Regions from separate parts of the Parendozoicomonas sp. 209JJ7-1 genome, predicted to be linked through region 1. Evidence: predicted binding sites of a transcription regulator. Region 1 holds the regulator's gene; each other region holds the start of a gene.
What was found. Region 1 encodes PhoB, which activates phosphate uptake and scavenging genes when phosphate is short. Its sites were predicted from a motif close to TGTCATANNNNTGTCANA; they were not measured.
Positions count from the first base shown of each region.

Region 1 (3,278 bases):
CGCATGGGGAATTCCCATGGCCTGGGCAGCTGAAACAAATACCGTCGCTCCTCTGGCCTGGCTACTGTTCGGCGGCTGCCTGCTGTGGATTGTGGCTTATGACACCCAGTACGCCATGGTAGACAGGGATGACGATCTGATTATAGGGGTAAAATCAACAGCCATTCTTTTTGGAGAGAAAGACAACACGATCATTACACTGCTTCAAGTACTGACCCTTTTATCTCTGGTCATCACAGGCACTGTAATTCACGCAGGGCTGTTTTATTATCTCGGCCTCGCCGGAATGGCCGGTATGTTCGTCTACCAGTACACTCTTACCAGGAACAGGGAAAGGGAATCCTGCTTTAAGGCCTTTCTTTCCAATCACTGGGCCGGTTTTGCGGTTCTGGCGGGAATAATTATTGATCGCTGCCTGATGAACTGAATAAGGATGATGCCAGACTCTCTCCCCTCCGACCTTGCCCATTCAAACCTTGAGGAGCACCTCTCAAGGCAACTCAGCTCTTATCTGCCCGAAGGCACTGCCCTTTTGTGCGCCAGGTGGCTGATAGACGGACAGGTTCAACTGAAAATAAGCCGCCCCCGCAAAACCAAGCTGGGAGATTTCCGGCCAGCTCAATATGGCAACCCCCACAGGGTCAGCGTAAATAATAACCTGGAGCCTTTACAGTTCCTGATTACCCTTGTCCATGAAATTGCCCATGTTCATACATGGAACCTCCATGGCCACTGTGTTTTCCCCCATGGGAAAGAGTGGAAACATCAATACCGGACTCTCCTCCATAAAATCCTCGAACTTGGTATTTTTGATACAAAAACCCATGGTTCTCTTTATAAACACAGCCTGAACCCCAAGGTCAGAAGCAGTGGCGATCAGACTCTCAAAGAATTAACCCAGCCTGAATCAGGCCTGATTCTTAATCATTTAAAGCCCGGAAAACGGTTCAACATTGAAAATGGAAAAGAGTTCCAGGCCATCCGTAAATTAAGAAAATACTGGCTTTGCAAAGAACCTGATTCAGACCGCCACTACAAAGTATTGGGAACCATTCCCGTATTTGTTGATAACAATCGAATATGACAATAAGACTGAATTGTCATTTATCTGTAACATTTAAGCGGTGTAATTCCTTGGTCCTGCTCATATCCAGACCTTCAGGGGGAATTGTTCGAGCCATGACAATAACTACAAGTAAAATTCTCATCGTGGATGATGAAGCTCCTATCCGGGAGATGATTGTCGTTGCTCTGGAAATGGCAGGCTATCACTGCCTGGAAGCAGAAGATGCCAAATCAGCCCATGCCATTATCGTTGACCAGAAGCCCGATTTAATTCTGCTGGACTGGATGCTGCCCGGCATCACCGGCATTGAACTGGCCCGTCGTTTGAAAAGGGATGAGCTGACCGCTGAAACCCCGATCATCATGCTGACCGCCAAAGGTGAAGAGGATAATAAAATCCAGGGCCTGGAAAGCGGCGCGGACGATTATATTACCAAGCCCTTCTCTCCCCGTGAGCTTGTGGCCCGCCTGAAAGCGGTTCTCCGCAGAACCCAGACTGTTGGCCAGAGCGAACCTATTGAAGTATTCGGGGTAACCCTCGATCCCATCAGCCACCGTGTCACCATTGATGACCAGCCAGCCGAAATGGGGCCCACGGAATATCGCCTGCTGCAGTTTTTTATGACTCACCAGGAACGTGCCTACACCAGAAGTCAGTTGCTTGACCACGTCTGGGGGGGTAATGTCTACGTAGAAGAAAGAACTGTAGATGTACATATTCGACGTCTGCGTAAAGCACTTGGTTTAGAACATGAAAAGCTTGTTCAGACTGTTCGCGGAACGGGTTATCGCTTCTCCACCAAGACCTGATAACACAGTCGTTTATTGTTAACAGCTAACAGGTAGTCGCTCTGAATAAGGGTGTGGATGCACTGATATAACAATACCGGTAAAAACGTGAACCAAAGCTGGCAATCTGCAGTTATAAAAAGCCCAGTTCTCATACTATTCATCTGTCTTGGGCTCGGCATTCTGACAGGAAACACTTTGCTGTTTCTTCTTCTTGGTTCAATCTGCTACCTGCTCTGGACCCTCAGGCACGTAAAACTGCTCTACCAGTGGTTGTATGACTGTTCTGCCGCCGGGCAACTCCTTGAACCTCCAAACTCAAGGGGGCTCTGGGGCGAAATGTTTGACGGCATGTACCGGCTACTGCGCCGAAGCGAACGCTCCCGCAGCCGTATGCAGGCGGTGATTGATCGTTTTCAGGAGTCCACATCTGCCCTGCGGGATGCCATTGTTCTCACCAATTCCCACGGCCAGATTGAGTGGTGGAACCCTGCCGCAGAGCATATTCTCGGCTTCCGGGACCCAGATGATATTGGCCAGCAGATAACCAACCTTATCCGTCATCCCAGGTTTGCCGAATACTTTGACAGAAAAGAGTACCAGGACCCTCTCAGCATCCCGTCTCCTATTTCCGAGGAGAGAAAACTGCTGTACTCCATCACTCTGTATGGAACAGATAACCGCCTGCTGGTTGTAAGGGACAACACCCGTATTTATCAGCTGGAGCAGATGACCAAGGATTTCGTGGCCAATGTCTCCCATGAACTGAGGACTCCTTTAACGGTTGTTTCCGGGTATGTTGAAACTCTGCTCGACAGCCTTACGATGATGCCGGAACCTCCGCATCCGATTCTTCCCAGAGCCCTGGAACAGATGCTGTCCCAGTCCAACCGTATGGGGAATATTATTGAAGACCTGCTGATTCTGTCCAAGCTGGAAACCGCCGACAGTCAGCAGGATCTGACACCGGTTAACATTCCTGTTTTACTGAACGCAATCATCGCTGATGCAAACCTGTTCAGCGGCGAAAGAAATCATGAAATTATTCTGGACTGCAAATCTGACTCCCAGATCCTGGGAAATGAGAAAGAGCTGCGCAGTGCTATTTCCAACCTTGTTTTTAATGCGGTGAAATACACACCGGATAACGGCACAGTGAAAGTGAAATGGCTTGTGGAATTGAATACCGGATATCTTATGGTGAAAGATAACGGTATAGGCATGGAACCCCAGCACATTCCACGCCTGACTGAACGTTTTTACCGGATCGACAAAAGCAGGCACGCCTCAACGGGTGGAACAGGCCTGGGACTGGCCATTGTTAAACATGTGCTGCTTAGACATGACGCTACACTGCTAATCAAAAGCCGGGTTGGTCAGGGAAGCAATTTTACCTGCCAGTTCCCCCATAGCAGACTGGTCAG
Region 1 is NZ_JBYVJU010000010.1:36,670-39,947, reverse strand. Features, by position in the region: gene ubiA (4-hydroxybenzoate octaprenyltransferase) at 1-427, shown strand, start outside; gene ACY2RQ_RS11315 (SprT-like domain-containing protein) at 437-1,084, shown strand; gene phoB (phosphate regulon transcriptional regulator PhoB) at 1,180-1,875, shown strand; gene phoR (phosphate regulon sensor histidine kinase PhoR) at 1,963-3,278, shown strand, end outside.

Region 2 (3,278 bases), on a different contig from region 1:
CATCACTCTTCCTCCTGACCAACCTGATCCATCCGAACAAAAACCCTTAAAATCTGGCTAGGATCTGTTGTTATTTTTTAGTTATTATTTCTTCGGATCAGACTTCGCGTCGTAACGGCTCTGCCATTCCTTCAGAATACTCTGACGGTTGCCAGCGGCCCACTCAAAGTCATTATCGATCATCTTCTCACCGATACTTTCCGGGTAAAAAGGCACAGACTTGGTCACTTCAGGAATACCGATTACTGCGTAGTACTTGTTGTACATACGATTAGCTTCTTCGGTGACAGACCAGTCCAGCAGTTTCTGAGCAGCGGCCAGTTTCTTGGTGCCTTTAATAATGGCAGTAGCTTCCAGGTCCCAGCCAAGACCTTCCCTGGGAGTAATAATCTCCAGGGGAGCGCCTTTCTTTTTGGACTTGGCACCACGGTAGGCGAAGGAAATACCGATGGTGGTTTCACCGGCGGCGGCCAGCTTACAGGGCTTGGAACCGGAGTGGGTATAACGGGAGATATTCTTGTGCAGGTCATCCATGTAAGCCCAGGCTTTTTCCTTGCCAAACATCTGCAGCCAGCTGGATACATCCAGGAATCCGGTACCGGAAGAGTTGGGGTTAGGCATAATGATGTGGCCTTTATAAACAGGCTTGGTCAGATCCTGCCAGGAAGCAGGAGCGGGGACATTGTTCTTCTTACCTTCCACTGTGTTGTAGCAGAGACTGGCCACCCAGGCTTCCGCGCCCACCCAGGAAGGCACTTCCGCATTATCAACAAAGCTCTTGCGCAGACGCTCAACACCCTTGGGCTTATAAGGTTGCAGCATACCTTCGTTCTTGAGCAACATCAGACTTGTGGCAGCCAGCCCCCAGACGACATCTGCCTTGGTGTTGTTCTTTTCAGCCAGCAGTTTGGCGGTAACAATACCGGTGGAATCACGAACCCAGCGAATATCAATATCCGGATTGGCACTTTCAAAAGCCTTCTCGTATTCCTTCAACTGGTCTGCTTCAAAGGCTGTGTAAACAGTCAACTCAGTTTTAGCAGCAACGCCAGCGCTGAAACTCACTGCAGCAGCCAGAGCCAGACCGGCTTTTATCCATTTTCCTGTTTTGCTTTTTGTCATCTCCATCGCTCCTGCTTCCGGTAACAATTTTTAAAATTGGTCTATACCAGAAGAGATATTAGGAGCGATTTGTGACGAAACTGTGACATCCATGCAGAGATTTTATGATCTTGCGTGTAGCTCTATAGCGTCATGGAGCCAGTAATCAATATCAAACTCCACCGCCCGGTTGTTTCGGTCAAAACGAATGCGTTCAATATTAATAGCAGGGGTTCCCGGGGCAACCTGCAACTGTTCGGCCTGAATATCATCAAGGGCAGTTGAGCGAATGCGAGCCTCTTCGCCAGCAATCCAGATATTGTATTTATCCCGCAGCAGTTCTGTCAGGGAAGCATCCAGCACCTGATCTTCCAGCTGGGGAAAACACTGTTCAATCAGGTAGAGGTTTTCCAGCAGAACCGGGCGTCCATCCAGCATTCTTAAACGACACAAAATGTATGCGGTTTCACAGCCAAGAATATCCTGAACCTGTGCAGGGGCTTGCGCTTTGCTGCATGAGATAAACTGTGTTGACGGTATAAACCCCTGTGATTTCGCATCATGGAGAAAGTGCATACGCCGGGCCGGATTACAGATAAACCGTGACGGCGCAACAAACCAGCCCCGACGGGGCTGTCGATAAATAAGCCCTTTCCCAGCCAGACGCATCAATGCCTCTCTGGCAGTAACCCGGGTACAGCCAAAGTGTTCCTGTAACTCCCGTTCTGATGGCAACCGTTCTCCTGTTGTCAGCTTTCTTGTACGAATGCTATGTTCCAGATCACTCAAAATAGCCTGAAATGGACGGGTAACCGGCACCGCTGTTTCTGTCACTGATAATTCCTGATAGGGAGCTGTAATAAAAATTTCACTTCTAAAAAAGACGGTACGACATTGACGCAAGAATACCGGAACATTAACCTTTTCTGCAAACTGGTATAGACCAGAAAAACCAGACGACCTGCTTACAGTGCAGGTCAAGGTAAAAACATGTTCATATCCGCCCCAAAAGCAAGCGATAACTACCTGCTTTTAACGCCAGGTCCCCTGACAACATCTCCCGGCGTACGCGCTGCCATGAACCGGGACCTGAGCACCTGGGATGTTGATTACAACCACCGGGTACAAAGCATCCGTCGTCAGTTAACCCGACTGGCAACCTCCGCCCACGGATACACCTCGGTCCTGATGCAGGGCTGCGGCACCGGCAGTGTAGAAGCCACCGCAGGCAGTGTAATTCCCCCGAACGGAAAACTTCTGGTGCTGGCTAACGGAGCTTACGGCCTGCGGATTGCGGAAATATGTCACTATCTTCATATCAATCACACCCTGCTGGACTTTGGTGAGCTTGGGGCTATTAACCCGGAGCAGGTGCGCAGGACGCTTGTCGATGATAAAGACATTACCCATGTAATTCTCGTGCACTGTGAAACCACCACCGGACGCCTTAATCCTCTGGAAGAACTGGCCGCTGTCGTTAAAGAGCAAAAGCGCTGCCTGATTCTTGATGCCATGAGCAGCTTTGGTGGCATCCCCATGGATATTGATAAACTGGGTATAGATTTTGTTATCAGTTCTGCCAACAAATGTATTCAGGGGATTCCCGGTTTCGGGTTTGTTGTCGCCCGTCAGCAGGCGCTGGAAGAATCCGCAGATCATGCCCGCTCGCTGACCTTTGACCTCTACCAACAGTGGCGCTGTATGGAAGATAACAGCGGCAAATGGCGGTTCACTTCCCCCACCCACACTGTACTGGCCTTTGAACAGGCCCTGCTGGAGCTGGAGGAAGAAGGAGGCATTCACGCCCGTTACCAGCGTTACTGCGAAAACCACAGGATTCTGGTTAGAGGTATGGAATCCCTGGGCTTCCGTTGTCTGCTGGAGCCACTGGATCAGTCGCCGATCATCACTTCTTTCTATACCCCCGAGCATCCCGCCTTTGAGTTTCAACGTTTTTATGACGCACTTAAGCAGCAAGGGTTTGTGATTTATCCGGGCAAGGTGTCCAAAGCTCCCTGTTTCCGTATCGGCAATATCGGTCATGTTTTCCCTGAAGACTTTCACGCACTGATTGATGCAGTTGAAAGCGTTATCGACTGGTCCCGCTCGCCTCAGACCACAGCCCAGGCAACAGAACAAAATAGCGGGAGCATTACACCATGAGTTTCCACTATCAG
Region 2 is NZ_JBYVJU010000020.1:47,750-51,027, forward strand. Features, by position in the region: gene ACY2RQ_RS17330 (ABC transporter ATP-binding protein) at 1-3, opposite strand, end outside; gene ACY2RQ_RS17335 (putative 2-aminoethylphosphonate ABC transporter substrate-binding protein) at 85-1,122, opposite strand; gene ACY2RQ_RS17340 (UTRA domain-containing protein) at 1,225-1,935, opposite strand; gene phnW (2-aminoethylphosphonate--pyruvate transaminase) at 2,092-3,264, shown strand; gene phnX (phosphonoacetaldehyde hydrolase) at 3,261-3,278, shown strand, end outside.
Region 2: the regulator PhoB is predicted to act here: its motif matches at 1,957-1,974, upstream of ACY2RQ_RS17340 (UTRA domain-containing protein).

Region 3 (3,278 bases), 110 kb from region 1:
TGGGAAATCCGTACTGTCAACCACCGCTACCTTGAACCCCACTTTCGCCTTCCGGACAACATGCGGGAAACTGAGACTCGCCTGCGGGATTTACTGCGCAAGACCCTGAGCAGAGGGAAGGTAGAATGCACCCTGAAAGTTATCCAGACCGATGCCAATGACTGCATATCCCTGAACCAGAGCCTGCTTAATCAATTGGATGAGGCGCTGGACTCCGTGTGCAATGCTATTTCCAAAGCCAAAAAGGCAGATCCCTTGGAAATCCTCCGCTGGCCCGGTGTAATGGAGCAGGTAAGCACTGACCTGACCCAGATACAGTTCCATGTTGTGGAAGCCTTTACCGAGGCTCTGAAGCAGATTCAGGAGTCTCGTAAAAGGGAAGGCGAAGAACTCAAGCAGTTTATTCTTCAGCGCCTGGGCCGCATTGCCAAAGAAGCCGCCATTGTTCGCGAACATATGCCCGAACTCCTCCAGGCCCAGCGGGATAAAATCACCCAGAAGCTGGAAGAAATAAAAACCGATATCGACAGCACACGGCTGGAGCAGGAGCTGGTCTTCCTGGCACAGAAAGCGGATATTGATGAGGAGCTTGATCGCCTGGAAACCCATATAAATGAAGTCACCAGGGTACTGAACAACAAAGGCGCAATTGGCCGCCGTCTGGATTTCCTGATGCAGGAGCTGAACCGGGAAGCCAACACCCTTGGCTCAAAAGCGATTGGGATTGAAGTGACTCAGTGTGCCGTTAACCTGAAGGTTTTCATTGAGCAGATTAGAGAGCAGGTCCAGAACATAGAATGATGTCATAGCCCGTAATGGCATGTAACAGCAAGCCCCCCGCATTTCGGGGGGTTCCATATATTTCCACCCTTGTTTGTCCTTTAAGGTAATGTGCTGTAAGTGGTGGGACAAAATGTGGGACAGACACATTTCCCACACCAAGAGAAAAAGAATCTGTAATTAATTATTAGCCCGAATGAAGAGAGCCAAAAACCACTTCCACTGATTCAGTCTGGGTGGTTTTTGTTGCTGTCATACGGATGTCATGGAAACTTTATAAAAGGTACGCTGTCAGAATCAAAAATGAATATGGACGGCCCATGGCTCTTTTTATAAAAACGGCGAAAATCACTGGCGGCCTGGCAGCTCTTAGCACAGCTCTTATGCTGACTGCCTGCAACTCTAAACAACCTGTTTCCTCCTCTGCTGCTTCCTCTATAGCGGCGGAACCGGCCAATATTACTCCGGTGGGTCGTTATGCTTCCGGACAGTACCATAAAAGTGCCGCTGAGATCGTTGCCTGGCATGGAGCCAGTCAGTCCGTTTTTGTGGTCAATGCCGCTTCTGGTACCGTTGACAGCCTCGATGCCTCCGGCCTGACCAGCACTCCCCTGGCCAACCCTCTGTCCGATGCCAACCTGCCCCTGCGTGGTTCTATTGATATTCAGCGAGACCTGCCCGGTCTGCAGCTGGGCGCTGCCAACAGCATATCCGTTCACGGTAACCTGCTGGCGGTAGCAGTTGAGAATGCTGACAAGCAGGCTCCCGGTATTGTCGTTCTGTATACCCTGGATGAGCAGGGCAAGGCTACCTACAGTCATAACGCGCGAGTTGGTTCCCTGCCGGATATGGTGACCTTTACCCCCGATGGTAAGTACCTTCTGGTTGCTAACGAAGGTGAGCCTTCCAGAGATTACAAGAATGACCCTGAAGGTTCCGTCAGTATTCTTACCGTAAAAGGTAACAGGGTTTCTGACGTGCGCACTGCTGGCTTCACCGACTTTAACAAAGGTGGCAGCCGTGCCGCTGAGCTGTCTTCCGATGTCCGTATCTTTGGTCGTAATGCCACCGTAGCCCAGGATCTGGAACCGGAATACATCACAGTATCCTCTGACTCCTCCAAAGCCTGGGTTTCCCTGCAGGAAAACAACGCCCTGGCCATTGTTGATATTGCCAATGCCCGCATCGACTCTATCGTGCCTCTGGGTTACAAGGATTATGGTCAGCATCCCATTGATGCCAGCAACAAGGATAAGGGCGTAAATATTCAGGCATGGTCCGGTGTTTATGGCATGTACCAGCCGGATACCATCACTTCTTTCGAGAACAATGGTAAGACCTTTATTGTCACAGCCAATGAAGGCGATGCCCGTGATTACTGGTACAAGGCTGCTGATAAGTCTGAATGCCTGGCGTCTGGAGGACTGAAATTTGACGATGAAGATGGTTGCCTGGGCTTCACTGAAGAAAAGCGTGCCGGAAAGCTGAAGATTGCCGCCAGCCATCCCCATGCCGCCGACGTGAAAGACAAGGCTAAGCTGGGCCGTCTGAAAGTGACCACCACCCTTGGTAAGAATGAAGATGGCAAGTTTGGCCAGCTCTATTCCTACGGTGCCCGCTCTTTCTCAATCTGGAATGAAGAAGGTCAGCTGGTGTTTGATTCCGGTGATGACTTTGAGCGCATCACTGCCGAAGTTCTGGGCAAGGACTTCAATAATAACGACGATAAGACCAAGGGTGACAGCCGCAGCGACGATAAAGGCCCTGAGCCGGAAGCCGTTGCCGTAGGTGAAGTTGACGGGCGCACCTATGCCTTTATCGGCCTGGAGCGTACCGGTGGCATCATGATGTACGACATCAGCAACCCTTCCAGGCCAGAGTATATCCGTTACGTTCATAACCGTGACTTTAACGTAGATGCGAAGAAAAAAACTGCCCACGCAGGTGACCTGTCTCCGGAAGGCATGACTTTTGTTAAAGCGGAAAACAGCCCTACTGGAAATGCTCTGCTGATTGTCGGCCATGAAGTGTCCGGTACCACCACTGTTTATGAAGTGAAGTAATCATCCGGGCTTAAGCAAAACGCCGCTGGAGCTGCGCATTCCGGCGGCGTTTTTTTATAAATGGGACACGTGAACACTTCTGCCTTTGACTATCCTACGATGGCTTTCTTACTCGACCATTTGTTCTCTGTCTGGAGTGCGGCATGCCATCTATTCAAAATGTTTGTGAAAGTGAGAGGGAAAAGTTTAACCAGTGTTTTATGGGGGCGTTTATCGCAGATACGTTTCTCCGGTATATATGGCCCGATCTTTCTGAATACTTTAAACACTTTGATCGCTTTCTAAGGGTTTATTACAGCAGTGCCATTGAAGATGGAACTGCGGCAACTATTGATGAGTTTAAAGGCTGTATAACCTGGCTTGCGCCCGGAAAAATCCAGGATATGGTTGCTCTGACAAAATGTCTTACCGAAACAGCCTGCAAAGACCATGTTG
Region 3 is NZ_JBYVJU010000010.1:147,170-150,447, reverse strand. Features, by position in the region: gene ACY2RQ_RS11815 (YicC/YloC family endoribonuclease) at 1-801, shown strand, start outside; gene ACY2RQ_RS11810 (choice-of-anchor I family protein) at 1,101-2,843, shown strand; gene ACY2RQ_RS11805 (GNAT family N-acetyltransferase) at 2,987-3,278, shown strand, end outside.
Region 3: the regulator PhoB is predicted to act here: its motif matches at 1,031-1,048, upstream of ACY2RQ_RS11810 (choice-of-anchor I family protein).